One region of the Bacillus sp. m3-13 genome, then DNA from elsewhere that is predicted to be linked to it. Evidence: riboswitches for the same ligand, from Rfam matches in the RefSeq annotation. Region 1 holds a riboswitch; each other region holds the start of a gene.
The links. Region 1 has a riboswitch for S-adenosylmethionine ahead of M313_RS0115920 (LLM class flavin-dependent oxidoreductase). Riboswitches for the same ligand answer to the same signal wherever they lie in the genome.

Region 1 (8,192 bases):
TAAAATAACTAACGTTGCATATTTACGCATAAGGAGATTATTATATTGAAAAACCATTCATCTTTTAGAACAGCAGATAAATTAAAATTTATTATTCCTTCTATCATAGGAATTTTATTATTCATGTTTCCTGTCATGTACGATGACGAGTTAACGATTCCAATTGCCATTTTTGCTGGGTTGTTAGGAGACCTTTTAGGCAGTAGCATCCCCTACATTATGACAGGGGTCATTACCATCACTGCCATCGCAACGGTAGTGACCAAGCTGGTGAAGCCCTCTTTTACAAAAGAGCCAGGATTCTTTAACACGTTACTGAACGTGTCTATCTTCTGGACCGTTGTAAGAGTTTTAGCGATGATCTTGGCCATTATGACCTTATTTGAACTTGGTCCAGAGGTTGTCTGGAGTGAGGTTACAGGGTCTGTCATTCTAAACGATTTGCTACCAGTACTATTTACAGTATTCCTTTTTGCCGGTTTATTTTTGCCGTTATTATTAAACTTTGGATTGTTGGAAATGTTTGGCGCACTATTGACGAGAATCATGCGTCCTTTATTTAAACTTCCCGGGCGATCTTCCATTGATGCTTTAGCTTCTTGGCTTGGAGATGGGACCATCGGGGTCTTATTAACAAGTAAGCAGTACGAAGAAGGTTATTATACGAAAAGAGAAGCAGCGGTTATTGCGACTACTTTCTCGATCGTTTCGATTACATTTAGCCTTGTTGTTATTACGCAAGTGAAACTTGGGTCCATGTTCATTCCATTTTACATTACGATTGGGGTGGCTGGACTTGTAGCAGCCATCATCATGCCGCGTATCCCTCCTTTATCCAGAAAAGCGGATAAGTATTATAACGGAGAAGAACAAGATGAGAAAGAACTGATCCCTGCCGGCTATTCACCGTTAAAATGGGGATACACCCAAGCGGTAGAGCGCGCTTCTAAAAATAAGAGCGCAGGTAAGTTCTTCCGTGACGGCGGAAAAAATGTCCTTGATATGTGGATGGGGGTTGCACCGATTGTTATGGCATTCGGTACGATTGCCTTGATTCTAGCTGAAAACACAGACCTTTTCGTTTACCTTGGCATGCCATTCATTCCGTTGCTAGAGTTACTGCAAATTCCTGAAGCGGCTAAAGCGTCTGAATCCCTTATTGTTGGTTTTGCGGACATGTTCCTGCCAGCACTTTTAGCTTCTGATATTCAAAGCGAGTTAACACGTTTTGTAGTCGCGGCAGTATCTGTTACACAGCTGATTTATCTTTCTGAAGTTGGGGGCGTTATCTTAGGTTCTAAAGTTCCTGTATCGCTTTGGGAGATGTTCGTGATTTACATTTTACGTACATTGATTACGTTACCGGTTATCGCGCTCATGGCGCATGTGTTTTTCTTTTAATAGTGGCATGTAAAAAGCTATCCTTAGAGTCCTGTTGGGGACTTTGGGATAGCTTTTTTAATGTGAATCCTCTGTAGAGTGAAGCGCAAGGTGTGAGACTCCAGCGGGGGAGTAACGGTAGGTTGAGACCCCTGAAGCGTTGTGAGGAGGCTCAAGCACCGTCCCGCGGAAAGCGAACACCTGGAGCGAAACTCTACAGATGTATTACAGAGCCCTCTAGCTCTTTTCCTAGTAGCTTTGCAAGTTCCAGCATGCCGTATTTCCCGGCTGCTTTTTCCGCGTCTGCATTGTAATTAGTGTTGGTGTTGACATCATAAGTGAAGATTTCACCTTGACTGTTGCGGATAAACTCAATACCAGCTACCTGAATCTCGTTTTCTTGCAGGAAGTTTTCATATTTTTCAATGATCGGGTCGGCAAAGCCTTCCACGATACGGAACTTCGGCTTTTCTTCGACTTCTTCGCCTACAGGGCAGAACAGGTCCCCGATCTGGCAGGCATCGGCCGGGCACAACTCAAAGCCTTCTGATGTATCGACCTGAACGGCATACATGAACTTCCCGCCAATAAACTCACAACGGGTAATAAAAGGTTCTGGCGCCTGAATGTATTCTTGGATCAACGTGATGCCATCTACAGGTTCTTCAAAATCAGGTCCGTAAAGGTACTCTTCAAGGGAGGCTGTGGAGTGGAATAGTTGTACCCCAAGTCCTTTTCCAGCACGGTTATGTTTCGTAATAAAGGAGTTCGATCCTATTCGTTTAGCTGCTTGCAGTATATGTTCCTTGCCTACCGCTGCAATCGTTTTTGGCGTTCTCACTCCAGCTTTTTCTAGGGCCGTGTATTGATTTACCTTACTTAATTCCAACTGAAGTGCACGACTTCCATTGAGCACTTTTCGTTCATGGTGCTCGAGCCACGCCAGTACCGCTCCTGTTAACTCGGGTGCAAAGCGGTGGTCTCTTGTATGGGAGGAGGCGCTCATTCTGTTGTAAAATACGCCTTCAGGTGGTTCTTCCGTCAAAGGAACTACTCCTTCGTCTAAATGCCATTCTTCATATGGCAATCCCAACTCTTCCAATCTATTAGTTAAATGTGTTGTCCACTCTTTATTTTCATGGATAATGTAGATTTTTTTCACGATGTTTGCCTCCATTTTATGCATATATGCTAGTGTATTCTCTGCTTGGTTTTTATGATTGGGCAAGCTCTTCTGTCCTCGACTTTACAAGTGGCATCACCTTTTTGGCAAAGCGCTCCATTTCTTCAAGCTGCGGGGAGAACTGTAATAGCAATAAGTCCACGCCCGCTTTCTCGAATTCTTGTATTCTTGTAGCAATCTGCTCTGGCGTGCCTATTAAATTTGGACGCAATCCCCTATTCGATACAGAGTAGTCCTGCAGTTGTATTTGTTGTTCAAGCTGTGATTTGCTTGTGAAGTCCTTAAATCCAGCATACGCATCTGATTCTTTAACAGCTGTGATCCGGGCAAGTTCCGCCTCCGCTTCTTCTTCCGTATCTCTGCATATGACATAAGCAGCCATCCCAAAGGATTGAAAAGGAGGATTCGGTGTCTTAGCTCTCTTTTCTTTCATATCATTAATCTTCGCCGCCACTTCCTCCACCGTGCCCCCGTGCATGACATAGGCATCACAGTGTGAGGAGATAACTTCCTTCCCTTTCGGACTCTCGCCACCTGCGTAAAGTATCGGATTTGGGCGCTGCATCGGTTTAGGGTGAAGTTTTGTGTCTTTCAACTGATAGTATTTTCCCTCATAGGTAAAAGAGTCCTCTGTCCATAAGCCTTTAAGGACATCAATAAACTCCTTTGTGCGGTCATAACGCTCATCATGCTCAGTGAAAATCCCGCCATATTGACGAGCCTCCCCTTCCCACCAAGCCGAGACGACATTGAGAGTGAATCGCCCGTTACTGATATGATCGATATTTGCGGTTGCTTTTGCCGCAATTGCCGGGTTATGAAAACCAGGCCGGATCGCCGTCATGATTTCAATTTTTTCTGTAACGGCTGCCAAAGCTGCAGCAGTCGACCAAGCTTCCAATGAGTCCTCTTTCGGTCCTTTAATATCATTTAGGAAAAGCTCGGCAATTAAAGTGGTGTCAAAACCAAGCTGTTCTGCCTGTTGGATCACTTTTTTTGCATAATCAAAAGTCGGCGGCATCTGTTCGTCCTCTACATTTCTCAACCAACCGCCGAATATCGGCAACCAAAATCCAAACTTCATTTCACGCTTCCCCCTTAAATGTTTGTGTATGTAGACAAACAAAAAACTCCTTCGATAAGAAGAAGTTTGAGTACAAGCCCGTAACATCCACTTATCTTCCAAGAACGTTTGTCTTGCTGGAATTGGCACCTGTACGGTTGTTTGTACCATACGGTTGCCGGGCTTCGCAGGGCCAGTCCCTCCACCTCTCTTGATAAGAAAACTTACTATTCAATTATTATTATCTAAACTAATCCTATCACGAAACTTGGGAATGGACAAGTATTTCGGATAGCTAAATAAAGTTGGTGTTATTTATAGCTTATTAGCTTGTAGGGGAATTGATGATGGGGGATTTGGGGAGGCTGAGCGGGGGTGGGCGGCAATGAAGACACTTCTGAGCTTGAATTCCTTCCACTGAGGTCTTCATACACTTTATCAAGACACTTTCAAGCCTGAAACCCTCCCACTAAGGTCTTCATACCCCCTATGAAGACACTCTCAAGCCTGAATTCTTTCCACTGAGGTCTTCATCCACCTTATGAAGACACTTCCAAGCCTGAAACCCTCCCACTAAGGTCTTCATCCACCTTATGAAGACACTTCTAACCCTGAATTCCTTCCACTGAGGTCTTCATACACCTTATGAAGACACTCTCAAGCCTGAAACCCTCCCACTAAGGTCTTCATACACCCTATGAAGACACTTCCAAGCCTGAATTCCTTCCACTGAGGTCTTCATACACCTTATGAAGACACTTTCAAGCCTGAAACCCTTCCACTAAGGTCTTCATACACTTTATGAAGACACTTCCAAGCCTGAAATCCTCCCACTAAGGTCTTCATCCACTTTATGAAGACACTTCCAAGCCTGAATTCCTTCCACTGAGGTCTTCATCCCGACCATTACCTTAATTCCCCACCAAAAAACGCCCCCCATACCAGGAAGGCGTTTCGCATAAAACTATTAATAGACATCCTTTTCGAAGTTAGGGGCATGCAAGCCTACCTCTTCAAAGACTTCGCCTATTTTCTGGTGGAAAGTATCCAATGCAGCTGTCACTTCTTCACCATCTGAGCCTTCTGACAAGGCTGCAGCACGTTCTTCAAAAATATAGAGCTAACAACTCGATGGAATCCTTCATATCCGCGCTAAGATCATCATCCAAGTTCTTCGGAATCTCAATTCCACGAAGTTCGTTGGCAATACGATTACTAGCCTCAACGGCTGCTTCAAGATCTCCTTCACCTGCTGACATTTCATAGGATGTTACAGGCTCGAGATGCTTGCGGATGGTCTGAATCATTTCCATTTGTATATTCATAAGGACGGTTACCGTTTCCCCGCTCTGGTCAGCAGGAACTTGTTTGGAATCGGCAGTGTCCACATTGTTCGCTTCCTCTGTGCAGGCAGATAGCACCATTACTAAAACAAGTATCATAGAGAAAATCCACTTTTTCATATCAAGTCTCCTTTTCTTCATACATTACGGAAACAGTGTACTCGTTTTCACGGAACCTGTATATACTTCCAACAAAAGTTGCATTCTTCTATTTTTTCTTACATCTTGTTATAGTTTGTTAAAAATTTATTAAAATAATATTTTCTGCTTGCATTGTTCACCCACATCCCATACAATAGGAAAATGCAAACGGTTGCACTAGATGTGCATTGTTTTACACTAAAATGAATTCGTTTTCAACAAAAAATAGAACTTTTATAGAAAGAAGGCTGTTAAAAAATGAAGAACTTTTTGTCTTTTGATTTCTGGCAGAAATTCGGTAAAGCTTTGCTGGTAGTGGTTGCGGTTATGCCTGCTGCTGGTATTATGATTTCTCTTGGTAAGTTGGTCGGGATGACTGGCGGAGACTTAGCTCTTGTGCAAACGATTGCAAGAGTGATGGAAGATATTGGTTGGGGAATCATCACCAACCTGCATGTATTATTTGCGGTTGCCATTGGTGGATCGTGGGCGAAAGAACGTGCAGGAGGAGCTTTCGCTGCACTGATTGCATTCGTTCTTATCAACCGTATCACTGGTGCAATCTTTGGGGTTAACAACGATATGGTGGCAGACCCTGAAGCTACATTTACCACTCTTTTTGGACAAGAACTAGTTGTTGGTGACTACTTTACTACTGTATTAGGTGCACCAGCGTTAAACATGGGAGTATTCGTTGGTATCATTGCTGGTTTCCTTGGTGCTAACCTTTTCAATAAATTTTACAACTATAGTAAATTACCAGATTCCTTATCATTCTTTAACGGTAAACGCTTCGTACCATTCGTTGTAATTGGTGGATCTGTTATCGCTGGTATCGTATTGAGTGTTGTTTGGCCGTTCATTCAAGGATTGTTAAACGATTTCGGTGTTTGGATCGCTTCTTCTAGAGACAGCGCGCCAATCGTTGCACCATTCATTTTCGGTGCATTAGAGCGTCTATTATTGCCTTTCGGATTGCATCATATGTTAACGGTGCCAATGAACTACACGTCACTTGGCGGGACTTATACAATTCTAACTGGCGGCAGCGCTGGTTCTGTTGTAGCAGGACAAGATCCATTATGGTTAGCTTGGATTGCCGATCTTAACAACTTCCTTGCAGCTGGTGACACAGAGTCTTATGAAGCGCTTCTACGCGAAGTGGTGCCTGCTCGTTTTAAAGTAGGACAAATGATTCTCTCTTGTGCAGCATTGATTGGTATTGCTTATGCGATGTACCGCAATGTGGACAAAGATAAGCGTAAAAAGTACAAGTCTATGTTCTTATCTGCAGGTCTTGCAGTATTCTTGACTGGTGTTACAGAGCCAATCGAATTTATGTTTATGTTTGCTGCTCCTGTGTTATATGTAATCTATGCGATTATGACAGGACTAGCTTTCGCTATTGTTGATATTATTGATATTCGTGTTCATGCATTCGGGGTAATTGAGTTGCTTACTCGTACACCGATGATTGTAAAAGCCGGCTTATGGTTAGATCTAGTGAACTTTGTGATTGCATGTCTAGTATTCTTCGGATTGAACTTTGCGGTAGCGAACTTCATGATTAAGAAATTCAATTTCCCTACTCCGGGACGTAACGGAAACTATATCGAGCAAGAAGAAGGCACTGGCAACGGTGCAGCTGCAAATGTACAAGCAGATTCTTTGGCACCTGCGATTATCGGCTTGCTTGGTGGAGCGGAAAATATTGAAGATGTAGATGCATGTATGACTCGTCTGCGTGTGACAGTAAAAGATAGAGAGAAAGTTGCAAATGAAGCGGCATGGAAAGAAAAAGGTGCGCTTGGACTTATTGTGAAAGACCGCGGTGTACAAGCGATCTACGGACCAAAAGCTGATGTAATCAAATCTGATATACAAGACTTGTTAGGAGCGTAATAAACGATGAAACTACTAACCTTAAACTGCCACTCTTGGCAGGAAGAGAACCAAATGGAAAAGATACAGCATATCGCTCGAGCCATTAAGGAACAAGCATACGATGTCATCGCTCTTCAAGAGGTTAGTCAAAGCATCGATGCCCAAGTTGTCAAAGGAAACATTAAACAAAACAACTTCGGCCTTGTTTTACAGCAGGAACTTGAAAAGCTTGGAGTGTCAGACTACGAGTTAGTCTGGGACTTCGCCCATATGGGGTATGATACGTTCGAGGAAGGCCTTGCGATCTTGACTCGCCATTCTATTAAAAAGACACATTCCTTCTTTGTTTCTAAAAGTACGGATTCGGACTTTTGGAAAACACGTAAAATAGTTGGTGTGACGGTTGAAGTGCAGGGTGAGGAGATGTCCTTTTATACATGTCACCTAGGTTGGTGGAGTGATGAAGAGGAGCCTGCAAAGTATCAGATGAAACAGCTTATTGAAAAAGTGAAGGGAACTGAACCTTACTTCCTGTTGGGTGATTTCAATAATAGCGCTCATATTAAAGGGGAAGGCTATGAATTTCTGACTTCCACAGCTGGTCTGCATGATACGTATTTGCTGGCTTCTGAAAAGGATTCAGGAGTGACGGTAGAAGGTAAGATTGCTGGCTGGGATGAGAACAAACAAGACTTGCGAATTGATTTGATCTTGGCAAGCTCCCCTCCTTCGGTCACTTCTTCAAAAGTGGTCTTTAACGGGCAAAATAGAGAAGTGGTATCAGACCATTATGGGGTAGAAGTAACCTTGGAAATATAGTCGAGTTTTGACGTATTTCCTGGGAAAATGTAAAAAGGTGAACGGCATTTAGGTGCTGTTCACCTTTTTTGTATGGTTATTTGGTAGCAGCAATGGCTTCTATCTCTGCTTGGATTTTCTTTGTCCACTCATCCACTACCCCGTAATCCATTGCCTTCACATAGATCTCTTCTAAGCTCCCGTGCCAGCTCTTTGCTTCGGCCAGTTTCCCAATGGCCTCTTGCATCGCTTCCGTATAGCGTTCTTTTACAAGGGCAATTTCTTTTTCATATCGCTCGTCTGTCCCTGTACGAATCGTAATATCATACATATCCACGATGGAATCCCCTTCACGCTCAGGGAAATATTCATGTGGAGCAGTACTGTCGAAAATAGCGAA
Region 2 (8,192 bases), on a different contig from region 1:
ACGAAATAGAAGAACTTCATCAAAAATGGGAACAAAATTCTCTCGAAGTTAAAAACAGCACCGAAAAAGAACTTGTTCTATCTTCTGAATTGAGCCAAAAAGAAGCAACACTTGAAAAGTATAAGGACCAAGTGGCGGCGTTGGATGAATCCATTGATTCTTTGCAACAAGCCCTTTTAGTGGCGAGTTCAGAGCTGGAGAAACTTGAAGGAAGAAAAGAAGTTTTGAAGGAGCGGAAGAAGAACGCTACGACTAACCGTGCCCAATTGGAAAGTTCATCGGTGGAGCTTGCTGAATTTATTGATGGGCAAAAGAAAAGATTGGAAAGCGAAAAACTTCTTTTGGATACCCTCCGTCAAGAATTGGTATTAACAGAACAACAACTCAAGGATAAACAAGTGATCAACGAACAGTTTGACCAAAATATCGAAGGGAAAATAGACGCTTTAAAAAGTGATTATATTGAACTTCTAAATAAACAGGCAGCAATCCGTAACGAAATTTCCTACTTGGAGCAGCAAGAAAAGCAAGAAGGCATGAAAGTAACCCGTCTGGACGAGGGAAACAGGAAGTATGTCGATTTAAGGGCTAATACCCAACAGAAGAAAGATAAGGTGCTCACTGACCATAAACAGGTACAGGAAGAGTTGAATCAAACTGTTGACCGTTACAGGGCTGAGCAAGCTAATCTGGAACAATTTAAGCAGTCCTATCAGAAAAAAGAAACAACCTTGTATCAAGCGTACCAATTCTTACAGCAAACACGTGCTCGAAAAGAAATGCTAGAAACCATGCAAGGAGATTTTACAGGATTCTTTCAAGGTGTTAAAGAAATTCTGAAAGCCAGGGATGAGAATAGGCTTACTGGGATTAAAGGGGCTGTTGCAGAACTTATCCAAGTAAATCAGGATGTGGAGACAGCAATTGAGATAGCCCTTGGCAGTGCGACACAGCATATCGTGGTGGACAATGAGCAAAATGCGCGAACATCCATCCAATACCTGAAAAAGAACGGTTTTGGCCGTGCGACGTTCCTGCCAATGACGGTCATGAAACCTAGGACATTATCAGACTATCAAGTGAATCAGATTAGTCAACATGAAGCTTTTGTGGGAATAGCTGCTTCGCTTGTGGAGTACGACAAAGCTTATGAAAATATCGTCAATAACCTCTTGGGGACCATTGTCATTGCTAAAGACCTAAAAGGAGCCAACTCGTTGGCAGGCATCCTTCAGCACCGTTACCGCATCGTGACATTAGAAGGGGATGTGGTAAATCCCGGTGGATCTATGACAGGCGGAGCCGTTAAGCAAAAATCGAATTCTCTCTTGAGTCGAGGTCGTGAACTTGATTCTATTTCAGCTAAACTAGAAGAGATGGAGAATAAGACAGCCCTGCTTGAAGATCAGGTCAAGACACTTAAGAAGAAAATAGAAGAGAAAGAGTCTCAAGTTATAGAACTTAAGGGAACTGGCGAGGAACTAAGATATAAAGAACAGCAGGTTGCAAGCTTACTTCGGGAAGTGGAACTAGAAGAGAAAAACGTCAATGAACATTTAAGTTTATATGACTATGAAAAGCAACAGCTCACCATTTCCATGAAGGATGCCCTCAACAAAAAAGCAAAGTTAGATGTTGAATTGAAAACGGTGGGAATGCAGATTGCTGCTCTAGACAAAGAGATTGCCGAGCTAAACTCCTTAAGGTTGGAGCAACATGCAAACAAAGAAACCGTACAAAATGAGCTGACTCAATTAAAAGTTGATTATGCGGGTAAAAAAGAAAAGCTTACTAATCAATCAGAAAAAGTGGATACTATTGAAACAGACCTTAAACAAGCCACAGAAAGGTTGACCGACATTAAAGAAGATCTTTCTCTTTTACAAAGTGAAATGAATGATAATTCTTCAGGTGAACAAAAACTGGAAGTGGCTGCGGCTGAAAAGTTACAAGACAAAAATACCACTATGAAGCTTATAGCGGAACGTCGTGCAGAAAGGCTTTCTTACCACGAAAAGGTGGAACAAGAAGAGCTTGAATTGAAAGATTTAAAAAGACAGTATAAACAACTTTCTGAAGTCTTGAAGGCGGAAGAAGTGAAAATGAACCGCCTGGATGTGGAATTAGATAATAGACTTCACCATTTAAGGGAAGAGTATATGCTATCCTTTGAAGCGGCAAAAGCAGATTATCCACTTGAGATGGAGTTAGAAGAAGCGCGTAAAAAGTTGAAACTGATCAAGCTTGCCATCGCGGAGCTTGGCACAGTCAATATCGCTGCAATAGAGGAATATGATCGAGTAAGCGAGCGATATACATTCCTTAAGGAACAAAAGGACGATCTTCAAGAAGCAAAAGACACCTTATTCCAGGTTATCGGTGAGATGGATGAGGAAATGAAAAAACGCTTTGAGACGACCTTCACCAATATCCGTGCGCATTTTCACGATGTGTTCCGCTCTTTATTTGGAGGGGGAAGGGCAGATCTTGTGCTAACAGATCCGTCAGACATGCTGAATACTGGCGTAGATATTGTGGCACAACCTCCTGGTAAAAAACTGCAGAATCTTGGTCTTTTGTCAGGGGGAGAAAGAGCCTTAACGGCAATTGCTTTGTTATTCTCAATATTAAAAGTGAGACCTGTGCCGTTCTGCATCCTTGATGAAGTGGAAGCGGCGCTTGATGAAGCCAACGTACACCGTTTTGCCCAATATTTAAAGCAGTTCAGTCAAGAAACACAGTTCATCGTCATCACCCACCGCAAAGGAACGATGGAATTCAGTGATGTCCTTTACGGAGTAACGATGCAAGAATCCGGTGTCTCTAAATTGGTCTCTGTCCGGTTAGAAGAATCCAAAGAACTTGTTAAATAGAGAGGAAGAGAATGAGAAAATGAGTTTCTTTAAAAAGTTGAAAGAAAAGCTTACCACCCAAACAGATTCCGTAACGGAAAAATTCAGAGAAGGATTAACGAAAACTCGTGATTCCTTCTCTGGTAAAGTAAATGACCTTGTCGCTCGTTATCGCAAAGTCGATGAAGATTTCTTCGAAGAATTGGAGGAAATCTTAATCGGAGCGGATGTTGGCGTTAACACCGTGATGGAATTGATTGATGAGCTTAGAATGGAAGTAAAACGGCGCAACATCCAAGATCCCCGCGAGGTTCAAAGTGTCATTTCTGAAAAGTTGGTGGAGATCTATCAAGCAGGAGAAGACGTGTCTCCGACCATCAACTTTCAACAAGACGGCTTAACGGTTGTTCTGGTTGTAGGGGTAAACGGAGTAGGGAAAACTACGTCTATAGGAAAGATTGCTAAGAAACTGAAGCAAGAGGGAAAGAGTGTTCTTCTTGCAGCGGGAGATACATTCCGTGCCGGCGCGATCGACCAGCTTGAAGTATGGGGTGAACGTGTTGGAGTGGATGTGATCAAGCAATCAGAGGGTTCAGATCCTGCAGCTGTTATGTATGATGCACTCCAAGCGGCTAAAGCTCGTAAAGTTGACGTGCTTCTATGTGATACAGCAGGTCGACTTCAAAACAAGGTCAATTTAATGAAGGAACTGGAAAAGGTGAAGCGTGTAATTGAGCGCGAGGTTCCGGGTGCACCGCATGAAGTTCTGCTAGTACTGGATGCGACGACAGGCCAGAATGCATTAAGCCAGGCGAAAATCTTTTCTGAAGCAACGAATGTTACGGGAATCGTTTTGACGAAGCTTGACGGCACCGCAAAGGGCGGAATCGTTCTTGCTATCCGAAATGAAATGAAGATTCCGGTCAAGTTTGTCGGTTTAGGGGAAAAAGCAGAAGACTTGCAGGAGTTCAATGCAGAGCAATATGTGTACGGATTATTTGCAGATATGATGGAAAAAGAAGAAGCACAAGAAAGCTAAAAAAATATCATCACTTGCCGCCCCTCCACTCTGACGGGCGGCTTTTATATAGAGAAGAAAGTGTGGGAACCTGTTGATTTCCGTTTCGGGCGCTTTGTTTGCCTGCGGGGTCTTCCCTGTCCCTTCCTCCCGCGGGCGTCTGCGCGCCTTCCACTCCAATCAACAAGAAGGTTTCATTAATTTAAGGGTCTATGAAAAAGCATCTAACCGAGTTAACGGGATAAGCATTAACGTTACATCTACTCAATTTTCAGCTGTGGATTGGAGCAAATGGCGAAGACTCCAGGCGGGGGAGTAACGGTAGGTTGAGACCCCTGAAGCGTTGTGAGGAGGCTCAAGCACCGTCCCGCGGAAAGCGAAGCCATTTGCGGAAAGGAACAGCAGCAATTCACCAATCAACAAAAGAGATTAATAGTATTGTGGTCTTCGATCTTCGAAGATTGGTATTCTTTTTCTTACTTCCGCCACCTTATCTAAATCTATTTCAGCTGTAATGATTTCTTCCGTTTCGCCAGCTTCGGCCACAATTTCTCCCCAAGGATCGATAATCATCGAGTGTCCTGCGAAAGCATTCTTCGGATCAGCACCAGAACGGTTACATGCAATGACATAGCACTGGTTTTCAATGGCCCTCGCAATGAGAAGTGTACGCCAATGATCAACCCTAGCCAAAGGCCACTCTGCCACAACAAATATCGCTTTTGCATCTTTTGTAGTATGCGCGCGTATCCATTCAGGAAAACGGATATCATAGCAAATGAATCCTGCACAAGTTTCTCCGTCAAGCTCAAACATCCCATCCGTTTTTCCTGGCTGAAGGAAGTGATGCTCGTCCATCAAGCGAAAAAGGTGCAATTTGCTATATTCGCCGGCAACTTCGCCATCTTTATTGACGGTAATCATCGTATTATAAATTCCTTTGTTCGTTTTTTTGGCGACAGAACCACCCACAATGTGGGTTTTAAGTTCTTTTGCAGCAGATTTAAGGAATTTGGTAGTGACAAAACCGCCGGAATCTGCAATTTTATCAAGGCGTTCGAGGTCATAACCTGTGGACCAAAGTTCAGGAAGGACAATGATATCTGGTCGATCCTTACCTGACAATGTCAGTAGTTCACATGCTTTTTCTATATTTGCTTTGGGATCTCCAAAGGCTACATCAAATTGAATACAAGCTATTTTCCATTTCATAATTTTATCCCCCCGTTGAAAAAATACTTTACAAGTTGAATCTAACAATATATGATTTGTGACTAGGATTTCAAGAATTTTTTAAGTAGGTGAAAAAGGTGAAACACTTTCAACAATCTGAATTATTAAATACACTGCCTAAACAGTTCTTTGCTTCATTGGTTGAAAAAGTGGGAAAGGTTGTTGCACAAGGTCATGATGTTATTAATCTTGGACAAGGAAACCCTGACCAACCGACTCCTGAACATATTGTAAAGTCGTTACAGGAAGCAACCGAAAAACCGAATCATCATAAATATTCCCCTTTTCAGGGTCATCATTTTTTTAAAGAAGCGATCGCAACTTTTTATAAACGAGAATATGAAGTGGACATAAATCCAGAAACTGAAGTGGCCATACTCTTTGGTGGCAAAGCTGGGCTGGTAGAAATCCCCCAATGTTTATTGAATGAAGGGGATACCGTGCTTGTCCCAGACCCGGGTTATCCTGATTATTGGTCTGGTGTGGCATTGGCCAGAGCGAAAATGGAATACATGCCTTTAAAAGAAGTATATCATTTTTTACCAAACTATGAAGATATCAATCCGGAAGTCTTAAAAGCGGCTAAGCTTATGTTCCTCAATTACCCCAATAATCCGACAGGGGCTGTAGCGAATTCTGTATTTTTTAAAGAAACGGTAGACCTTGCAAATGAGCACGATATTTGCGTGGTTCATGATTTTGCATATGGTGCAATCGGATTTGATGGAAAAAAACCACTTAGCTTCTTACAAACTCCTGGTGCGAAAGATGTCGGGATTGAAATCTATACATTGTCGAAAACTTTTAATATGGCCGGATGGCGAGTGGGGTTTGCAGTGGGGAATGAAAGTGTGATCAAAGCGATCAATCTATTGCAAGACCATATGTATGTCAGTATTTTTGGCGCGATCCAAGAGGCGGCTGCCACTGCCTTGTTAGATAAACAAACCTGTGTTCAAGAATTGGTAGATTTGTATGAGGAGAGACGAAACATCCTTATTCATGGATTACAGGAAATTGGTTGGGAAGTAAAGGCGCCAAAAGGTTCTTTTTTTGCATGGTTAAAAGTTCCGGAAAGATACACATCTGAGGAGTTTGCAGACAAACTGCTTGAAGAAGCCCATGTGGTGGTGGCACCTGGTATTGGCTTTGGATCCTTTGGGGAAGGTTATGTGCGCGTCGGTTTATTAACCAGTACAGAAAGATTACAAGAAGTAGTTCAACGAATCAGAGGGTTAAAGATTTTCTGAATAGTCTGTTGACATAAACTCAAAATGATGGCATAATCTCAACTAGAATTTAGTATTTAGATAATTTGAATTTTATATATAATCCAATCTTATCAAGAGCAGGTGGAGGGACTAGCCCGATGAAACCCGGCAACCGACTTATTCAGTTAAGCACGGTGCTAAATCTTGCAGCAAAAAGCTGATAGATAAGAGGACGTTAGATAGACTAACCTCTTCTTATGGAAGGGGTTTTTTGTTTTTTTATCATCGTTAGAAAGGGTGTACATAATGTCAGAAATTCTAGCAACCTATTTGGTTCATGATCATAACGGGAATCTCGAAAAAAAAGCGGAAGGGATCGCACTTGGACTTACCATCGGGTCCTGGACTGAACTTCCGCAGCTTGAACAGGAGCAATTGAGAAAGCATAAAGGCAGAGTCGTAAGCGTGAAAGAGCTCTCGTCAAATGACAGGGTGAATTCTTATTTAGGGAATACGGTGACACGTGGCATTATCCAAATTGCTTATCCTAGTTTCAATTATAGCAATGACTTGCCGGCGATTTTTAACCACGGTATTTGGCAAGTTGTCATTAGATGGGGAAATTAAGTTGATTGATCTTGAGTTCAGCAATGACTTGAAGCTAGCATATCCTGGACCGAAATTCGGAATAGAAGGGCTTCGCTCCATTACTGGCGTACATCATAGACCATTTGTGATGAGCATTTTCAAAGGGGTGATTGGCAGGGACCTTGATTATTTAACGGATCAGTTGAAGGAACAGGCTCTAGGGGGAGTTGATTTCATCAAGGATGATGAAATATTGTTTGAAAACGACCTTACCCCTTTTGAAAAAAGGATTAACGAAGGCAAAAAGGATTCTAGAGGAAGTGAAGGAAGAGACAGGACATCGTGCAAGATATGCGGTTAATCTGACAGGTCGTACGTTAGAGCTTAAAGATAAAGCAAAAAGAAGCGGTAGAATTAGGTGCTGATTTTCTGCTATTCAATGTTTTTGCTTATGGGCTTGATACACTTCAAAGTTTGGCTGAAGACAAGGAAGTATCCATTCCGATTATGGCGCATCCGGCGGTTAGTGGGGCGGTTACCCCATCAGAATTTTATGGCGTTTCCAATGAGTTGTTGTTAGGAAAACTTTTACGCTATGCAGGTGCTGACTTTTCTTTATTCCCATCTCCTTACGGAAGTGTGGCATTGCCGAAGGAACAGGCGCTCGGTATCCGGGACGCTCTGACAGTAGCAGACAATCAGTTTAAATCGACACTGCCTGTCCCTTCAGCTGGAATACACCCTGGACTCGTACCACTACTTTATCAGGATTTTGGCAACGATGCGGTCATCAACGCAGGAGGCGGGGTGCACGGGCATAAGCTTGGTGGGGCTGCCGGAGCAAAAGCTTTTCGTCAGGCAGTAGATGCGGTAAAAGCTGGGGAATCATTGACATCATACGCACAAAAGCATCCGGAGTTAGAGGTGGCCCTCAAGCAGTGGGGAAGTGTGGAGGTTACAACATGAATGCCAATAAACAAATGATTTTTTGTGACTTTGATGGAACCATCACCAATAGTGACAATATCATTGCCATTATGAAAAAGTTTGCTCCAAAAGAATGGGACGAAATAAAAAATCAGGTATTATCTCAAGAAATCTCCATCAAAGAAGGGGTAGGGAAAATGTTTTCCTTGCTTCCTTCTAAGAAAAAGGAAGCAATTACTGAATATATACTAGGTCACGCTGAGATACGGGAAGGCTTTAATGAGTTTGTGGCTTTTACAAAAGAAGAAGGAATACCCCTTTATATTGTTTCTGGCGGTATTGACTTCTTTGTGGAACCACTTT
Region 3 (8,192 bases), on a different contig from region 1:
GAACAATTTCTTTCCCTGTAGCAAAACCCGCACCTACAATGGTGCCTACATACACCGCCCCTATTTGACAAGCACTAAGCCAGCTGCGTTTCACGATTGCCACACCCTCTTCTCCCTTAAGCATTCCACCAAAATAAAACCAGCTTGTCACATATATATGAGACAAGCTGGAAAGAAAGAAGAGAGAATTGTACGAGCTATTAGATTATACGTTAACTTTTTCAACCCTATGTTGATAATTACCTTTAAGTTCAAAGTAGGCCAGCAATGGGTTTTCTAAAAGAATCCTTTCCACTTCTTCTGTTTCAACGACAGCCGCTCTATCAGATAGACGAGCTAAAACTTTGATATCATAAGGAACTTCTAATTTTTTATTCTTATTAAAAAGTACCCACTTAGAAGAGTTTGCAGCTTCCTCCTGATACACTACGTAAGCTGGCTCTGAGTTAACAGGGCGACTAATCTGGATAATGTCTTCTAAAATAGCACTAGCTGTTGGGTACATACCCGCTCCAGGTCCTTGCAGTTGAACATTACCAACAAGATCAGTCTCTATGGAAACCGCATTTTGCACTCCATCGACCTGATAAAATGGGTGTTCAGTAGAAATCAACACCGGCTCCACCTTACACTGAACCCCTTTTTGTCCTTTAAATAACGTAACAATATGCCTGAAGCGTAATCCAAGTTCATCCGCACTTTCCACATAGTCTGCAGTAATGTCTGTAATACCCTTGCGTATGGTTGACTGCTCTTCTGGTTTTTCCCCAAAGATAAGCTGACTCAATACAACACCCTTGTAATAGGCATCATACCCCTCAATATCATTAGATGGATCAGCTTCTGCATAACCGTTTTCTTGTGCTGCTCGTAAGGTTTTTTCAAAAGTATGACCATCTTTTCTCATGCTTGATAAGATAAAGTTGGACGTTCCATTTAAGATCCCTTCAACTTTTCGAACGCGATTCACCTGCAAAAGTTGCCTCAAGGTTTGTATTACAGGTATACCACCAGCTACTGTTGCCTCAAACCCTACCGTAACATCATTCTTTTTGGCTAGGGCAAGAAGTTCCTCTCCATGATGAGCAAACATTTCCTTGTTCGCAGTCACCACGTGAATTCCTTTTTCCAATGCCTGTGTTAAATAGGTGTGTCCCGGCTCACAGCCCACAATAGCATCTACTATTACATCCAGTTCCCCAATATTCAAAATTTCTTCGAAGTTTGTCGTAAGTAAAACTCCATCCTCACGAGATTGTTCATGTTTCTCTAGATTCTTCACAAGGATTGCCACCACATTCACACTTTTCCCCAATACCTGTTCTAACCTTGCTTGGTGAGATTTAATGGAATAATGAACGCCTTTGCCTACTGTACCAAACCCTAGGATGGCAATATTTAAATGAGACATTCTGTCACTTCCTTTTTCTCTAATATGTTTTTGACATGATGTCCCCATTTTTCAAATTCCACAAGAAACCCGTCATGCCCGAACCTAGTCTCAACTTGTACATAGGCCGCATTTTTATTGCGTTTTTTTAGTTCTTTAAAAAATGCCTCTGCTAAAGTTGGTGGGTAAAGAAGATCCCCGGAAAAACTGAGCATACAAACTTTTGCTTTCACTTTCTCAAGCGCTTTTTCCCATCCTCCTCTTTCAAACCCTAGATCAAATTGATCCATTGCCTGAAGAAGAATAAGATAGCTGTTTGCATCAAAACGTTTAGAAAATTTCCGGCCTTGGTATTTTAAATAGGAGTCAACCTGATATTCTATATCAACTCCTTCTTTCCTTTCCCTGTTAAACCGGTCATTAAATAAGCCTTCCGACCGGTATGTGACCAACCCTACCATTCTCGCTATCTCCATCCCTTTAATAAGAGTCCCATCAGGATAGTTTCCGTTATCCCACAGAGGATCTGATTTTATCGCATGCCGGCCAATTGAATTGTATGCCAGGGCATAGTCTGTAAAGTAAGGGGTCACCGCCATTGGAATGAGAATTTCTGTGAAGTTAGGATACAAATGTCCCCATTCAAGCACCTGCATTCCACCGAGTGATCCCCCGATAATAGCCTTAACACGGTCAATTCCTAACTTTCGCAAAGCTTTAAACTGAGAATGCACTATATCTCTGATTGTCACGGCAGGAAAGGCTGCGCCGTACTTTCTATTTGTCTCAGGGTTTATGCTTATCGGCCCTGTACTGCCACTACAACCGCCAAGAACATTCAACGTAATAACGTGGTACCTGTTCGTGTCGATATATAAATCAGGTCCGATAAATTCATTCCACCAACCAGGGTTTTCTTTTGAACCGACAGAAACCTGATTTCCTGATAGAGCATGGCATATGACAATCACTTCACCCGTTGGATTTCCTTTTCTTTCATATGCTATCTCCACATCAGGGAGTTTTTTTCCGTTTTCTAAAAGCAGCGTTCCGATCGATACCTTATTGGTATGTTCCGTTTGACAGCTCACAAATGCCCACTCATTTCTATATGTTTTGACTGACTGCAGCTTGTTTGGATTTTCCGGTAGCAACGAAAAGTGCTTGATCTAAATCATGTTTCAGATCCTTTAGTGATTCAATTCCGACAGATAAGCGAATCAGATCTTCCGTTACACCGGACTTGATTAAGTCGTCACCAGATAGCTGCTGATGTGTGGTGGAAGCCGGGTGAATAATCAAAGATTTTGCATCCCCTACATTTGCCACATGGGACCAAAGTTTAATGCTGTCAATCGCCTTTCTCCCTGCATCTCTCCCACCTTCAATTCCGAAGTTTACAATGGATCCATTACCTTTACCCAAATATTTTCTGGCAAGTGTATGTGCCGGGTGATTTGGTAGTCCAGGATATGATACCCACTCTACTGCAGGGTGGTCTTCTAGGTACTTTGCTAATTCCAAGGCATTCTCGTTATGCTTTTCCACTCGTAAATGCAAGGTTTCAAGTCCCTGTAAAAGTAAGAATGCATTCTGAGGACTTAAGCACGCTCCAAAGTCTCTTAATAGTTGGACTCTTAGCTTAACAGCGAATGCAAGATTCCCAAAAGTCTGTGCATACTTGATTCCGTTGTAGCTCTCATCCGGCTCTGTGAATCCAGGGAAGTTTGGATGGTCCCAGTTAAAGTTCCCCCCATCCACCACTACACCGCCAATGGTTGTTCCATGTCCGCCAATCCATTTAGTGGCAGAGTGAACAACGATGTCTGCTCCCCACTTGATAGGATTGCAAAGGTAAGGGGAAGCAAAGGTGTTGTCAATGATCAACGGAATATAGTTATCATGAGCGACCTTTGCTACTGCCTCTACATCCAGTACGCGTAAGCTCGGGTTTCCAATAATCTCACCGAATATCGCTTTCGTTTTCGGTGTAATGGCATTGCGGAAATTCTCAGGGTCTGTTGCATCTACGAATTTCACCTTAATTCCATACTTAGGCAGTGTTACAGCAAAAAGATTATAGGTGCCCCCATATAAATTTTCCGCTGCAACAATTTCATCTCCAGCATGCGCAATATTTAAAATGGCAAACGCTATTGCTGACATTCCAGAGCTTGTCGCAACAGCAGCTGCCCCTCCTTCTAAAAGAGCCAGTCTTTTTTCTAACACATCTACAGTCGGATTCATGATTCTTGTATATATATTGCCAAATTCATTTAACGCGAAAAGATTTTGAGCGTGATCCGTGTTGTCAAAAACATAGGAGGTTGTTTGATAAATAGGGACTGCCCTTGAACCTGTTGTCGGGTCTGGCGTTTGTCCTCCGTGCAATAATACTGTTTCCACATCATAATTTGGTTTTGTCATCCTACATTCCTCCAATTTTCTATTTTCAACAAAATAAAAACCCCTTCCTAAGAAGAGGTTTAAAAATCCTCCTCTTATCTCTCAGGCTACTTCGCCTGCAGGAATTAGCACCAACTCAAGAAATTAAATTCTTGAAGGTTGCCGGACTTCATCGGGCCTGATCCCTCAGTCACTCTGGATAAGAGTTATTTAGTTGGTTAATACGTTAAAACATAATAGTTATATAATCTACGATATTTCTAAGGAGAAATAATTATTACTAAAACTTTTTGCAATTATAGCAACTGGAAAGCACAAAAGTCAATACAATATTCTGAACTTTTCAACATAACTTTCTGCTTCCACTAAATTCCTGAAAGCAAACTACTTGAAAGTCAAAAAAGGTCAAAGTATAATATCCATACAACCTACAAAGGTCAAAATAAGTCAAACTTTTATCAAAGGTGACATGTTTCCCTTTCAAAACAATGGAGCATCTCACACCAATATGAGGAGGTAGCAGAATGATGAAATGTCAAAAATGTGAAGTAAATAACGCAACCATTCAATTTAAATTTCGCTCTAATAACGAGCAGACACAACTTGTCTTATGCTCTTCCTGCTTTGAGGAAGTAAGAGCACAAATGACATCACCGACTCCAAACGGTTTTTTCTCTGACTTCCCTTTTGGAAATGGCTCCCCTAATGAGGAAGGCCACATAAACGGGAAAGCGCAAAACCCACCAATAGGAAGCAAAAAAGGTGGAAGCATTCTTGAAGAGCTAGGTAAAAATATAACCAACATTGCCAAAACAGGGCTTATTGATCCTGTTATTGGCCGTGATAAAGAAATTAAACGTGTAATTGAAATTCTAAATAGAAGAAATAAAAACAACCCTGTTTTGATCGGGGAACCAGGTGTAGGTAAAACTGCCATCGTGGAAGGACTAGCTTTGAAAATTGTTGAAGGCGATGTCCCTTCCAAATTAAAAAACAAGGAAATTTATTTGCTTGATGTAGCCTCCCTTGTCGCAAACACAGGTATTCGCGGTCAATTTGAAGAACGCCTTAAACTAGTAATTGCAGAACTACAAAAAAGAAAGAACGTCATATTATTCGTAGATGAACTTCACCTTATAGTTGGTGCCGGATCTGCAGAAGGTTCTATGGATGCTGGTAACATTTTAAAACCTGCATTGGCACGTGGCGAACTCCAATTGGTCGGGGCAACGACTTTAAAAGAATACCGTCAAATTGAAAAGGATGCCGCACTTGAACGCCGTTTTCAGCCGGTAACCGTGAAAGAGCCTTCTACGGATGAGGCATTAAAAATCATCAAAGGTATTCAATCAAAATATGAGGAATATCACCAAGTTTCTTATTCTGAAGATGCCATTAAGGCATGCGTAGAATTATCACACCGCTACATTCAAGATCGTTTCCTACCAGACAAAGCAATCGATCTTTTAGATGAAGCAGGTTCTAGAAAAAATCTAACGCTAAATACGATTGACTTGGAGCAGATTGATGCTCGTCTGACTCAAATTGAGGAAGAAAAAAAGGCCGCATTATCGAAGGAGGATTACGAAACTGCTGCCAAATTAAGAGACGAAGAGGAAGAGCTTGAAGAAAAAAGAAATTCCAACGATCAAACGGATGCTGTGCGTGGTCAGGTGACATTGGAAGACATTCAACTCATCATGGAAGAGATGTCAGGAATACCAGTTGGTAAACTGCAGGCGGATGAACAGGCAAAGCTTAAAAACCTTGCAACAAACCTGAACCAAAAAGTCATTGGTCAAGAAGAAGCTGTTAACAAAATTACAAAAGCAATCCGTAGAAGCCGTGCTGGCTTGAAAAGAAAAGAGCGTCCAATCGGTGCTTTCTTATTCGTTGGTCCTACAGGGGTAGGAAAAACCGAATTGACCAAATCACTGGCTGAAGAGCTCTTTGGAACGAAAGATGCTTATATCCGCTTTGATATGAGTGAATATATGGAGAAGCACGCAGTTTCCAAGCTAATCGGTTCCCCTCCTGGCTATGTCGGGCACGAAGAAGCGGGACAACTAACAGAAAAAGTGAGAAGAAACCCTTACAGCATTATTTTGCTGGATGAGATGGAAAAAGCTCATCCGGACGTTCTCCATCTGTTCTTGCAAGTGATGGAAGATGGAAGGCTTACGGACAGTCAAGGAAGAACCGTAAGTTTCAAAGATACGGTTATCATCATGACAAGTAATGCAGGTGTGATGGATAAGAAAATCTCCGTAGGCTTTGAAAAACAGAACTTGCCTCAAACGGGATCCGTTATCGAAAGCTTATCCAATTACTTCAAACCTGAATTTTTAAACCGTTTTGATAGTATCATCGAGTTCTCCCAGTTACAAAAAGATCACTTATTGGCGATTGTGGATATTATGATCGACGAATTAGCTGAAATGCTGAGACAAGAACGTGATTGCAAACTAATTATTTCAGATGCAGCAAAAGAGAAATTGATAGAGCTTGGATATAACCCTGCATTCGGTGCAAGACCATTACGCAGAATTATCCAAGAGCATATCGAAGATCCAATCACAGACCTACTATTGGATGGCGATACTTTTACGAATATCAAAGTAGATGTAACAGATGACCAAATTGTCGTAAACGGTAAATAACCTAAAAAAGACTGTCCAAATCCGGGCAGTCTTTTTTAATAATATGAAAGTATATTATACTGTTGATTTCCGTTCCAGGCGCTTCGCTTGCCTGCGGGCGTCTGCGCGCCTTCCACTCCAATCAACAAGGTTACTTCATTCACCTTAGTCAAATAAGCAACCTATCCGACGGTTACTGATGTACCAATAACGTTTCTTTAACGTAATTTCTAGCTGTGGATTGGAGCAAATGGCGGAGACTCCTACGGGGGAGTAGCGGCAATGTTGAGACCCCGCAACGAAGTGAGGAGGCTCAAGGTCGCCCCGTGGAAAGCGCAGCCATTTGCGGAAAGGAACAGCGGCTACTAACTAATATTTCTTTTTGTGTTTTACCTATACCTATATATCAAGCTCTCTGTTCAGGTCCAGTCCCAGGCCTCTTCTGTAAAAACGAAAACCCCTGCTTTTGAATTCAGGAATATAAAACTTCATTTTTGAATGCCCTGCGTTCCCGATAAATATCAAATTGTACCTTGCGAAGCCTTGAAGGGTCAACAAACTAAACGTTTCCCTCCATTCATTATCCGGATCTATAATGCCATCCACTATTTCCTTTTGGATAATTTTTTTCATTCATGATGGAATTGGCGTTCTCCACCTTGGTTTTTCGATTGACACGCCGAAACATTAAAAAGAAACACAATGGAAAATAACCACATGAAACATACAAGCCACGATACTAACCTCCCACCCTTATCGTGACCCTCTGTCTTCTCAATATGTGATTTCCAACCCATTTGTTACAAAACTGTAATCTACTCTAAATCAAATTCATTTAAAATGAACAAAACTAAAACCCTGTTCCAATAATGCCAGCACTGCATCTTTAACTCCTTCTGCAGTCTCACTTTGTGGTTGGTTCATATGTAAAATAACGATGGAACCTGGTTGTGCTTTTAGCATTTCCTGCGATACTTCCTCATTTGTAAAAGTTGCGCCACCATCCCCAATGACATTAAAGTTTACCACTTGAACCCCTAAGTCTTCTGCAATTTGGACGGCTGTGTCATCATAAAATGCCGTTCCCGAGCGAAAATATTGCGGGATTTCTCCTGTAATCCCAAATATTTTCATTTGATTTTCCATTATTTCTTCCACTATTTCTTCTTGAGAAGAAGTACTTGAAATTCCCCATGCACTCCGGGGAGTTACAGAAAGCGGTTTATGTTCTGTACCATGATTTTGGATGGTGAAAAGGGGGTTTGCTGCAAGCTCCACAAAGGCCTCATACTGTTCATCAATCCACCTAGCATTGACAAAAAGATCTGCTTTAATGTCGTTTTCGATTAGGAAGGTTATTAACTCTTCATCATATCCGCTTCCATTTTCACCGCCGCATGCATCCAAAGTGAGGGCTATGACTTTTTCCTCTGTATTAAGCCGTGTTTTAACTCCTGTTACATACTCGGAAAATTGCGACGATTCACCATACACTTTTCCATTTACTTCTAATGCGAGATTCTCTAGCTCCTGTTTTTGTTTGTCTACTTCTAGTCTTTCACTATCTGTATTTTCAGTTATTTCTTCTGCTGAAACTTCTTCTTGTGGTTCTTCTTGAACCACGTTGCTCTCATGATTATTCTGTTCAGTTACACTTGTATTTGCGTTTGATGCACACCCCATTGTAACCAAAAGAAGAGACATGAAAACCACTAACTTTTTCCCCATATATCTTCCATCCCCTGTATATTTCGACT
Region 4 (8,192 bases), on a different contig from region 1:
GGGCTGGGCTATTATGGATACGAACTAGCACTATTAGCACTATTGAATCAGTACAAGGGGGAATAGCAAGATGACAAAATTAACAAAACTTAGAGAAAGCTTTCAAGCTACAGGAATTGATGCATTACTAATTACAAGCGGCAAAAACCGCCAATACATCACAGGATTCACCGGTTCAGCAGGTGTGGCAGTAGTGACAGAAGACAAAGCTGTATTCATCACAGACTTCCGTTACACTGAACAAGCTGCCAAACAATGTGAAGGGTTCGAAATCGTTCAGCATAAAGGTGGTTTGGTAGAAGAAATCGCAAATGTGGTGAAAGACCTTGGAGTAGCAAAGCTTGGCTTCGAGCAAGACCATGTTACTTTTTCCACGTACTTAAACTACAAAACCACTATAAAAACAGATCTTGTCCCTGTTTCTGGCGTTATTGAAAAGTTACGCTTGATTAAGAGTGAACAAGAGATTAAGATATTAAAGGAAGCTACACAGATTGCTGACGCAGCTTTTGAACATATTCTTACATACATCAAGCCAGGTCTGACAGAATTGGATGTATCCAATGAGTTGGAATTCTTCATGAGAAAACAAGGCGCTGTTTCTTCATCCTTTGACATTATCGTTGCTTCTGGTTTCCGCTCAGCCCTGCCACACGGCGTCGCTTCGGATAAAGTGATTGAAAACGGTGAGTTTGTAACGCTTGATTTTGGAGCTTATTATAAAGGCTATAACTCCGACATTACAAGAACACTTGCTGTGGGAGAGCCAAGCGATGAGCTGAAAACGATCTATGATACTGTATTGGAAGCACAGTTACGAGGCATGAGAGGAATCAAGGCAGGCATTACAGGCCGTGAAGCTGATGCACTGACGCGTGATTACATTACAGAAAAAGGCTATGGAGAGTACTTCGGACATTCCACAGGTCACGGACTTGGAATGGAAGTGCATGAAGGGCCATCTCTATCTGTTAAATCAGAAACTGTTTTAGAACCGGGAATGATTGTAACAGTAGAACCTGGTATTTATGTTGCTGGATTAGGCGGAGTGCGTATTGAAGACGATACCATCGTTACAGAAACAGGTAACGAAACACTTTCCTTCTCTACAAAAGAACTTATTATATTGTAAAAATGTATCTAGCGTCGTGTAGACTAGAGTAAGGTACTCAAGGATACAATACGTGTAGGGCATTATTTTACATAGCTTTAGGAGGAACTAATAAATGATTTCAGTAAACGATTTTCGTACAGGTTTAACAATCGAAGTAGACAACGGCATTTGGCGCGTAATGGATTTCCAACACGTAAAGCCAGGAAAAGGAGCAGCCTTCGTACGTTCCAAATTACGTAACCTACGTAATGGTGCCATCCAAGAAAAAACGTTCCGTGCTGGTGAAAAAGTAGCAAAAGCACAAATCGACAACCGCAAAATGCAATATCTTTACGCAAACGGCGACATGCACGTATTCATGGACAATGAGTCCTATGACCAGTTGGAACTTCCATCTGCTCAAATTGAATACGAATTGAAATTCTTAAAAGAAAACATGGAAGTAGCTATCATGATGTACCATAGCGAGACGCTTGGAGTCGAGCTTCCAAATACAGTAGAACTAAAAGTAGCGGAAACAGAGCCAGGAATCAAAGGCGACACAGCTTCCGGCGGATCTAAGCCAGCGGTTATGGAAACTGGCGTAACAGTTAACGTACCATTCTTCGTAAACGAAGGTGACGTATTGATTATCAATACAACTGACTCTTCTTACGTTTCTAGAGCTTAATTTGATTTTTTTAAAAAGGAGAAGGTCCCTTGTTGGTTGGGGGAACTTCTCCTTTTTTGGTGTTGGTGGGAGGGCGGAGGTGTGAATGGGTGTGCGATTGGTGGTTGAGTGTTCTGTTTACCAATATAAGGAATCTATTTGCCCGAACGGTAGTGAAATCTGGTTGAAATGTCTAATAGAAGGAAATAAAAGGAATATCAACGACGAAACAGGGAGCAGATTCACAAAAAGGGTCAAAGAGAAGCACTCTCAAGGCCCGAACAGCAAGCAAATTCAACAAAACGGGCAAAGAAAAGCTCTCTCAAGGCCCGAACAGCAAGCAAATTCAACAAAACGGTAAAAGAGAAGCCCTCTCAAGGCCCAAACCACGTACTAATCCCCGCAAACCGTCCAATAGAACCTCCCGCCAATCTCACTCCCCAAACCAAACCAAATCAAACACATTCTCCACAACCTTCCGACCGTCAGATCCATCCACCTTACTCATCCAAATATGCTTTCTGTCATCCGCATCTACCCGGACCCAAGACAACCGCAAACCAGAACCATGTTCCAACACCACAGGCTCACCATCGGAGTAACCCTCAGGCGTTTCCACAATTTTGACTGCCTCTTTTTCCTTCAAATCCACCATATACAATGACGACTTAAATTTATCAGGACTGTCACTGGTTTCTCTCCCACGCGCCACAACAATCCTCTCATCATCTACCCAATCAAAATCCACATCTGCAAACCCTTTTGGTGTATGAACCTTTTTATAATTTGGGATAATGGTGCTTGTCGTCAGGACCTTATTTTTAACTCCGCCACTGGTCATCCGGCCACCTCCCTGAATAGAGGCAAGAAGAGGCTTTGTCGGCGCCCACTTAATCCAATCGGCATCAAGAAGGACTTCCCCAAGCGGTATAAAAAGCTTGTTCTCTTTTACATAGACGCTAAGCATATTGCTGTCAGCAGACCACGATGCTGTCGGCGCCACCACCATTGCCAAACTTTTTCCGTCATGTGACCAGGAGAAGCTTTCCACATCCACTGAGAGGATCGAGATATCTTCATACTTAAGTGGAGATCCAATCGTGTGAAGCGGTGTAACTTTAACATCCATCTCATGAGATTCCTTCTCCACACCCCAATGAACTTCGTAAAGTCTTGGGTGGCTCCAACCATCAGGAAACAAAGCCGCACTAGCAGATGCAATTAAGTTAACACCTTCTGCATCCCAAGTGAAATTAGACACACCACCTGTAAGCTGATGAATGATTGGAGTACCGGAAGCGAGCTCCACCACGCAAAGTATGGAGCCAGTCAGGAATGCAAAAGAATGATCCGCGGGATTCCACTGTGGATCATGTCCAGCAATCTTTAGCTTGCTAGAACTCATCGTTTCGGTATTATATAACCAGATGTAAAATTCTTCTGATTCTGATTGTGAATCCACCTGCTTGGCTTCATAAACAAGCCATTTACCGTCATGTGCCCAACTGAATTTTCCTACTTCAATATTCTCATGTAAGGAGACTTCTTTCGTACCGTCAAACAACCATAAAGATTGGTATCTTGTAAAAGCTGCTTTTGGTTGTTCCGTAGTTGCCGCATAGTTAGATAAAGGAGCGAAAACAACGGATGCAGCCAATAAACAAATCAATAAATATTTCATGGTAAAATCCTCCTAAAATATTCCTACCCATTAGTGTTACCAGCTACCATCATTTCATGAATAAAACAAAATCAGAATTTAAGTTGAAATTAGTGAAAAAGATGGTATAGTAAAGTAGTGGAATTATTCCAAGTGATATTTTTTTTGTAGATTTGTGCAAACGGTTACGCAATCATGCAACCGTTATCATAGCAAAGAGCGTCGTTAATAAAGGGAGTGTATCAAGATTGAAAAAGATATGGTGGAAAGAAGCAGTTGCCTATCAGGTATATCCTAGAAGTTTCATGGATTCCAATGGGGACGGTATTGGTGATTTACGAGGAGTTATTTCTAAACTAGATTATTTAAAAGATATGGGTATAGATGTTATTTGGATTTGTCCAATGTATAAGTCTCCAAATGTTGATAATGGCTATGATATCAGTGATTATCAGGACATCATGGAAGACTTCGGGAACATGGCGGATTTCGATGAGTTACTGGAAGAAGTGCATAACCGCGACATGAAGCTTATCATTGATTTAGTTATCAACCACACTTCTGATCAGCATGAGTGGTTCATTGAGTCTGCGTCTTCTAAGGATAACCCAAAGCGCGATTGGTATATTTGGGAAGATGGAAAAGACGGCAAGGAGCCGAACAACTGGGAAAGTATTTTCAATGGTCCAGCTTGGAAGTTGGATGAGAAGACTGGCCAGTATTACATGCATATCTTCGCAACAGAGCAGCCTGATTTGAACTGGGAAAATAAAGATGTTCGCTTTGCATTGTACGATATGATTAACTGGTGGTTGGATAAAGGAATTGACGGATTCCGTGTGGATGCAATTTCTCATATTAAAAAAGAGCCTGGATTCCCAGACTTGCCAAATCCAAAAGGCCTAGATTATGTTCCATCTTTTGACTACATGATGAATGTGGAAGGAATTCAAAAGCATCTCGAGGAATTGAAAGAGCAAACGTTTGCGCGCTATGACATCATGACTGTCGGGGAAGCAAATGGCGTCAAGCTGAACCAAGCAGATGAGTGGGTTGGCGAAGAGAACGGTAAGTTCAACATGATCTTCCAATTTGAACATCTTGGACTTTGGGAAAAAGGAACAGAAGGCGGCGTAGACCTTCTTCAACTGAAAAAAACATTAACGAAATGGCAAAAAGGATTGGAAGGAAATGGCTGGAATGCATTATTCCTTGAAAACCATGACCAAGCACGTTCTGTTTCTACATGGGGAAATGACAAAGAGTACCTAGTAGAAAGTGCGAAATCCCTTGGTGCATTGTATTTCTTGATGCAAGGAACTCCATTCATATACCAAGGTCAAGAACTTGGTATGACGAATGTGAAGTTTGACAGCATTAACGATTACGATGATGTTGGCATGAAAAACCTTTATGACATTGAGAGTGCTAAAGGCGAAGAGCATGCTCAAAAAGTGATGGAAATCATCTGGGCAAAAGGCCGTGACAACTCCCGTACTCCAATGCAATGGAACGATGAACTAAACGGTGGATTCTCTACAGGTACCCCTTGGATGGGCGTAAATGAAAACTACAAAACGATCAATGTGGAAAAGCAATGGAATGACCCGAATTCCGTATTAAGCTTCTACCGTGAAATGATCAAAATCCGTAAAGAAGAGGAAGTATTTGTTTATGGCGAATACAATCTGATTCTTGAAGATGACACACAAGTTTACGGTTACACTCGAACACTTGATAACAAGGTAGCTATAGTATTATGTAACTTGAGTGAAGAAGAAGTCACAGTAGAGCTTGAAGATCTTGAGGTAGTTTCAGCTGACCTTCGTCTTCAAAACTATGAGGTTGCTAAGCATGAAGCTGTGTCTGAATTGACGTTGAAGCCTTATGAAACTCGTGTTTATGTGGTAGCGAAGTAAGATATTGCTTGGGAAAGTCTCACCATTTTGGGTGGGGCTTTTTCTTTTTTTGTGGCGGTAGAGGCAACGAATCTGCTAGGCGGCGATGATGAAGACCTCTGATTTGATAAGATCTAATGAAAGAGGTCCTCATCGCACTTATGAGGACGTCAGTTTGGTGAGAAAGACTTGAGACAGGTCTTCATCGCACTTATGAAGACGTTAGTTTGGAGAAAAAGGCAGGAGAGGTGTCTTCATCGCAGTTATGAAGACGTCAGTTTGGAGAGAAAGGCCGGAGAGGTGTCTTCATCGCAGTTATGAAGACGTCAGTTTGGAGAGAAAGGCCGGAGAGGTGTCTTCATCGCAGTTATGAAGACGTCAGTTTGGAGAGAAAGGCCGGAGAGAGGTCCTCATCGCACTTATGAAGACGTCAGTTTGGCGAGAAAGGCTTGAGACAGGCCTTCATCGCACTTATGAAGACGGCAGTTTGGCGAGAAAGGCCCGAGAGAGGTCTTCATCGCACTTATGAAGACGCCAGTTTGGCGAGAAAGACCGGGGAAAGGTCCTCATCGCACTTATGAAGACGCCAGTTTGGGGGGAAAGGCATAAGAGAGGTCCTCATCGACCCTATGAAGGCGAGGTGGACCACACTTTAAACTACCAACCATAAATTTTTACTTTTCTTAAAAAAAGTCATTGACACTTCTCCTTTAAGGCGGTAAAGTAATACTTAATTCTTTTAATAAACTAAATATTTCGATCTCTTATCAAGAGTGGCAGAGGGACTGGCCCTATGACGCCCAGCAACCGTTCCGTTTGGAATTGGTGCTAAATCCTGCAAAACAGTGATGTTTTGAAAGATAAGAGAGGGACAAGTCTTTTTGTTTTCAATTAGCGCTCAAACCTCTCTTTTCTTAGAGAGGTTTTTTATTTTATTAAAGCAATAAAGCAAAAAGGGGAGTATAGAAATGAAAAAGAACTTTATTAAAAAAGGAATTGTGGTATTAACAACAGCGACTTTATTATTGACTGGTTGCAGTGGAGGGGGCGATTCTGCAGCGAGCAGTAAGCCGACTGGGCCGATTGAGAACGTACCAGAGATTTTTGCAGATGGAGAAGGTGCGAAAATTAAGGTTATCCGTAAAATCGGCGGGGATGATCATACGGCGCAATTTTTAGCTGGAGCGAAAGAGGAAGGGGAGTCCATAGGATTTACAGTGGATGTATTTACTGCAAATGGTGACAGTGCGAAATTCCATGATGCAATCAATCAGACGGTTAACCAAGATTATGACGGAGTGATCATATCACACGGTGATGATGCGGCAACTGTGGAAGGTGTCCAACAGCTTGTCGACAGCGGCAAAGAAGTGGTGACATTCGATTCCAATGGAGATCTTGCAAACATTGAAGGAGTGACGCTAACTTCTCAAGATGATGAGGAGCTGGCAAAATTAGCACTTGATCAACTCGTCAACGATTTCAACGGGGAAGCGAATGTGGTGTACCTGTGGGTAGACGGTTTCCCGCCGATGGTTCGACGTAACAATGTGTATAAAGAAACGTTAGAAAATAATCCTGGCCTGAACGAAGTGGAACGTTTTGGCGTTGCGGCGGCAGATACATCCGTTCAAACCCAGAACGCGGTTGCGGCAATGTTGAACAAGCATCCTAAAGGAAGCATTGATGCTATCTTTGCTACATGGGATGCATTCGCAGTCGGAGCGGCTCGTGCGTTGAAAGAAGCAGGTCGTGAAGAAATCAAGATTTACGGAATAGATGTTTCCAATGCGGACCTTCAGGAAATCAGTACAGAAGGAAGCCCTTGGGAGTATACAGCTGCTGTGGACCCGAAGTTAATCGGTGCGGTAAACCTACGTCTACTTGCTAAAAAGCTTGCAGGGGAAGAAACGCCGCAAACTTATGACTTAGAAGCTTCTTTGATCTCTCAAGAAGATCTACAACAATCAAGCGAAGCGGTAAACATGGGCAACCTTTCAAAGGTCGTGGAAGGCTGGGGAGAATCTGACGCATTCTTAGAAGAGTGGATGAACACATTGAAAGAGCATTACAAAAAATAATAGACGGCACTCTCTTCATAAGGAGGGAGTGTTTATATTTTTGAAGAGAGGGGGAGCAGAATGACAAACACTATACTTGAAATGAAAGACATATCCATTGAGTTTCCTGGAGTGAAAGCTTTGGACAAGGTGACATTTACCGCCAAACCCGGTAGTGTGCATGCATTAATCGGCGCCAATGGAGCGGGGAAATCGACATTGATGAAAGTGCTGGCTGGAACGTACGTTCATTTTACCGGGGAAATCAATCTCGGAGGAAAGCAACTTTCTATTTCGAAACCAACAGACTCCCAAAAGGCCGGTGTGCAAATCGTTTATCAGGAAGTGGATTCGGCGTTGATTCCAACTCTGACGGTAGCGGAGAACATCATGCTACAAGAGACGGTGCAAAACTCCGGTAGCAAGCAGTGGATCCATTGGAGAAATGTACATAAGAAAGCAGCCTCACAATTAGAGAAATTAAATAGCAATATCTCAACCAAGCGTCTAGTAAGCTCGCTGACATTAGCAGAGAAGCAGATGGTTCTCCTGGCAAGAGCCATTTCAACAGATTGTAAGTTTTTGATTTTAGATGAACCAACAGCGCCCCTTAGCAACAGGGAGACAGAAAAACTGTTTTCCGTCATCAACAAATTGAAAGAGGAAGGAGTAGGGATCATCTTCATTTCCCACCGAATTCCTGAAATTGTCGAGATCTGTGATGAAATAACGATTATGAGAAATGGCCAAGTAGTTAAGAGGGACAAAGTGGCAAACCTTACTTCAGAAAGGATAGTCGAGTGGATGCTCG

Region 2: it holds a riboswitch for S-adenosylmethionine, as region 1 does, so the genes downstream of both, mtnW (2,3-diketo-5-methylthiopentyl-1-phosphate enolase) here and M313_RS0115920 (LLM class flavin-dependent oxidoreductase) in region 1, are expected to answer to the same signal.
Region 3: it holds a riboswitch for S-adenosylmethionine, as region 1 does, so the genes downstream of both, M313_RS0105460 (O-acetylhomoserine aminocarboxypropyltransferase/cysteine synthase family protein) here and M313_RS0115920 (LLM class flavin-dependent oxidoreductase) in region 1, are expected to answer to the same signal.
Region 4: it holds a riboswitch for S-adenosylmethionine, as region 1 does, so the genes downstream of both, M313_RS0109895 (sugar ABC transporter substrate-binding protein) here and M313_RS0115920 (LLM class flavin-dependent oxidoreductase) in region 1, are expected to answer to the same signal.

Annotation. Positions count from the first base shown of each region.
Region 1 covers NZ_ACPC01000022.1:72,438-80,629, forward strand. The annotation lists gene M313_RS0115910 (YjiH family protein) at 46-1,401, shown strand; gene M313_RS0115915 (ATP-grasp domain-containing protein) at 1,595-2,542, opposite strand; gene M313_RS0115920 (LLM class flavin-dependent oxidoreductase) at 2,595-3,647, opposite strand; SAM riboswitch class I at 3,736-3,847, opposite strand; gene M313_RS26670 (hypothetical protein) at 4,594-4,716, opposite strand; gene M313_RS0115935 (hypothetical protein) at 4,733-5,089, opposite strand; gene M313_RS0115940 (PTS transporter subunit IIBC) at 5,369-7,012, shown strand; gene M313_RS0115945 (endonuclease/exonuclease/phosphatase family protein) at 7,019-7,813, shown strand; gene M313_RS0115950 (PRK06851 family protein) at 7,890-8,192, opposite strand, start outside.
Region 2 covers NZ_ACPC01000012.1:99,667-107,858, forward strand. The annotation lists gene smc (chromosome segregation protein SMC) at 1-2,873, shown strand, start outside; gene ftsY (signal recognition particle-docking protein FtsY) at 2,893-3,891, shown strand; gene M313_RS0105350 (carbon-nitrogen family hydrolase) at 4,300-5,082, opposite strand; gene M313_RS0105355 (pyridoxal phosphate-dependent aminotransferase) at 5,181-6,353, shown strand; SAM riboswitch class I at 6,440-6,545, shown strand; partial or broken gene mtnW (2,3-diketo-5-methylthiopentyl-1-phosphate enolase) at 6,621-7,868, shown strand; gene M313_RS0105365 (2-hydroxy-3-keto-5-methylthiopentenyl-1-phosphate phosphatase) at 7,865-8,192, shown strand, end outside.
Region 3 covers NZ_ACPC01000012.1:123,785-131,976, reverse strand. The annotation lists gene M313_RS0105475 (YkvI family membrane protein) at 1-124, opposite strand, end outside; gene M313_RS22785 (homoserine dehydrogenase) at 206-1,411, opposite strand; gene metX (homoserine O-acetyltransferase MetX) at 1,399-2,481, opposite strand; gene M313_RS0105460 (O-acetylhomoserine aminocarboxypropyltransferase/cysteine synthase family protein) at 2,498-3,817, opposite strand; SAM riboswitch class I at 3,889-4,002, opposite strand; gene M313_RS0105455 (ATP-dependent Clp protease ATP-binding subunit) at 4,324-6,456, shown strand; gene M313_RS0105445 (polysaccharide deacetylase family protein) at 7,267-8,163, opposite strand.
Region 4 covers NZ_ACPC01000018.1:115,711-123,902, forward strand. The annotation lists gene aroQ (type II 3-dehydroquinate dehydratase) at 1-66, shown strand, start outside; gene M313_RS0109870 (M24 family metallopeptidase) at 71-1,132, shown strand; gene efp (elongation factor P) at 1,227-1,784, shown strand; gene M313_RS0109885 (hypothetical protein) at 2,197-3,444, opposite strand; gene M313_RS0109890 (glycoside hydrolase family 13 protein) at 3,672-5,342, shown strand; SAM riboswitch class I at 6,083-6,188, shown strand; gene M313_RS0109895 (sugar ABC transporter substrate-binding protein) at 6,290-7,402, shown strand; gene M313_RS0109900 (sugar ABC transporter ATP-binding protein) at 7,463-8,192, shown strand, end outside.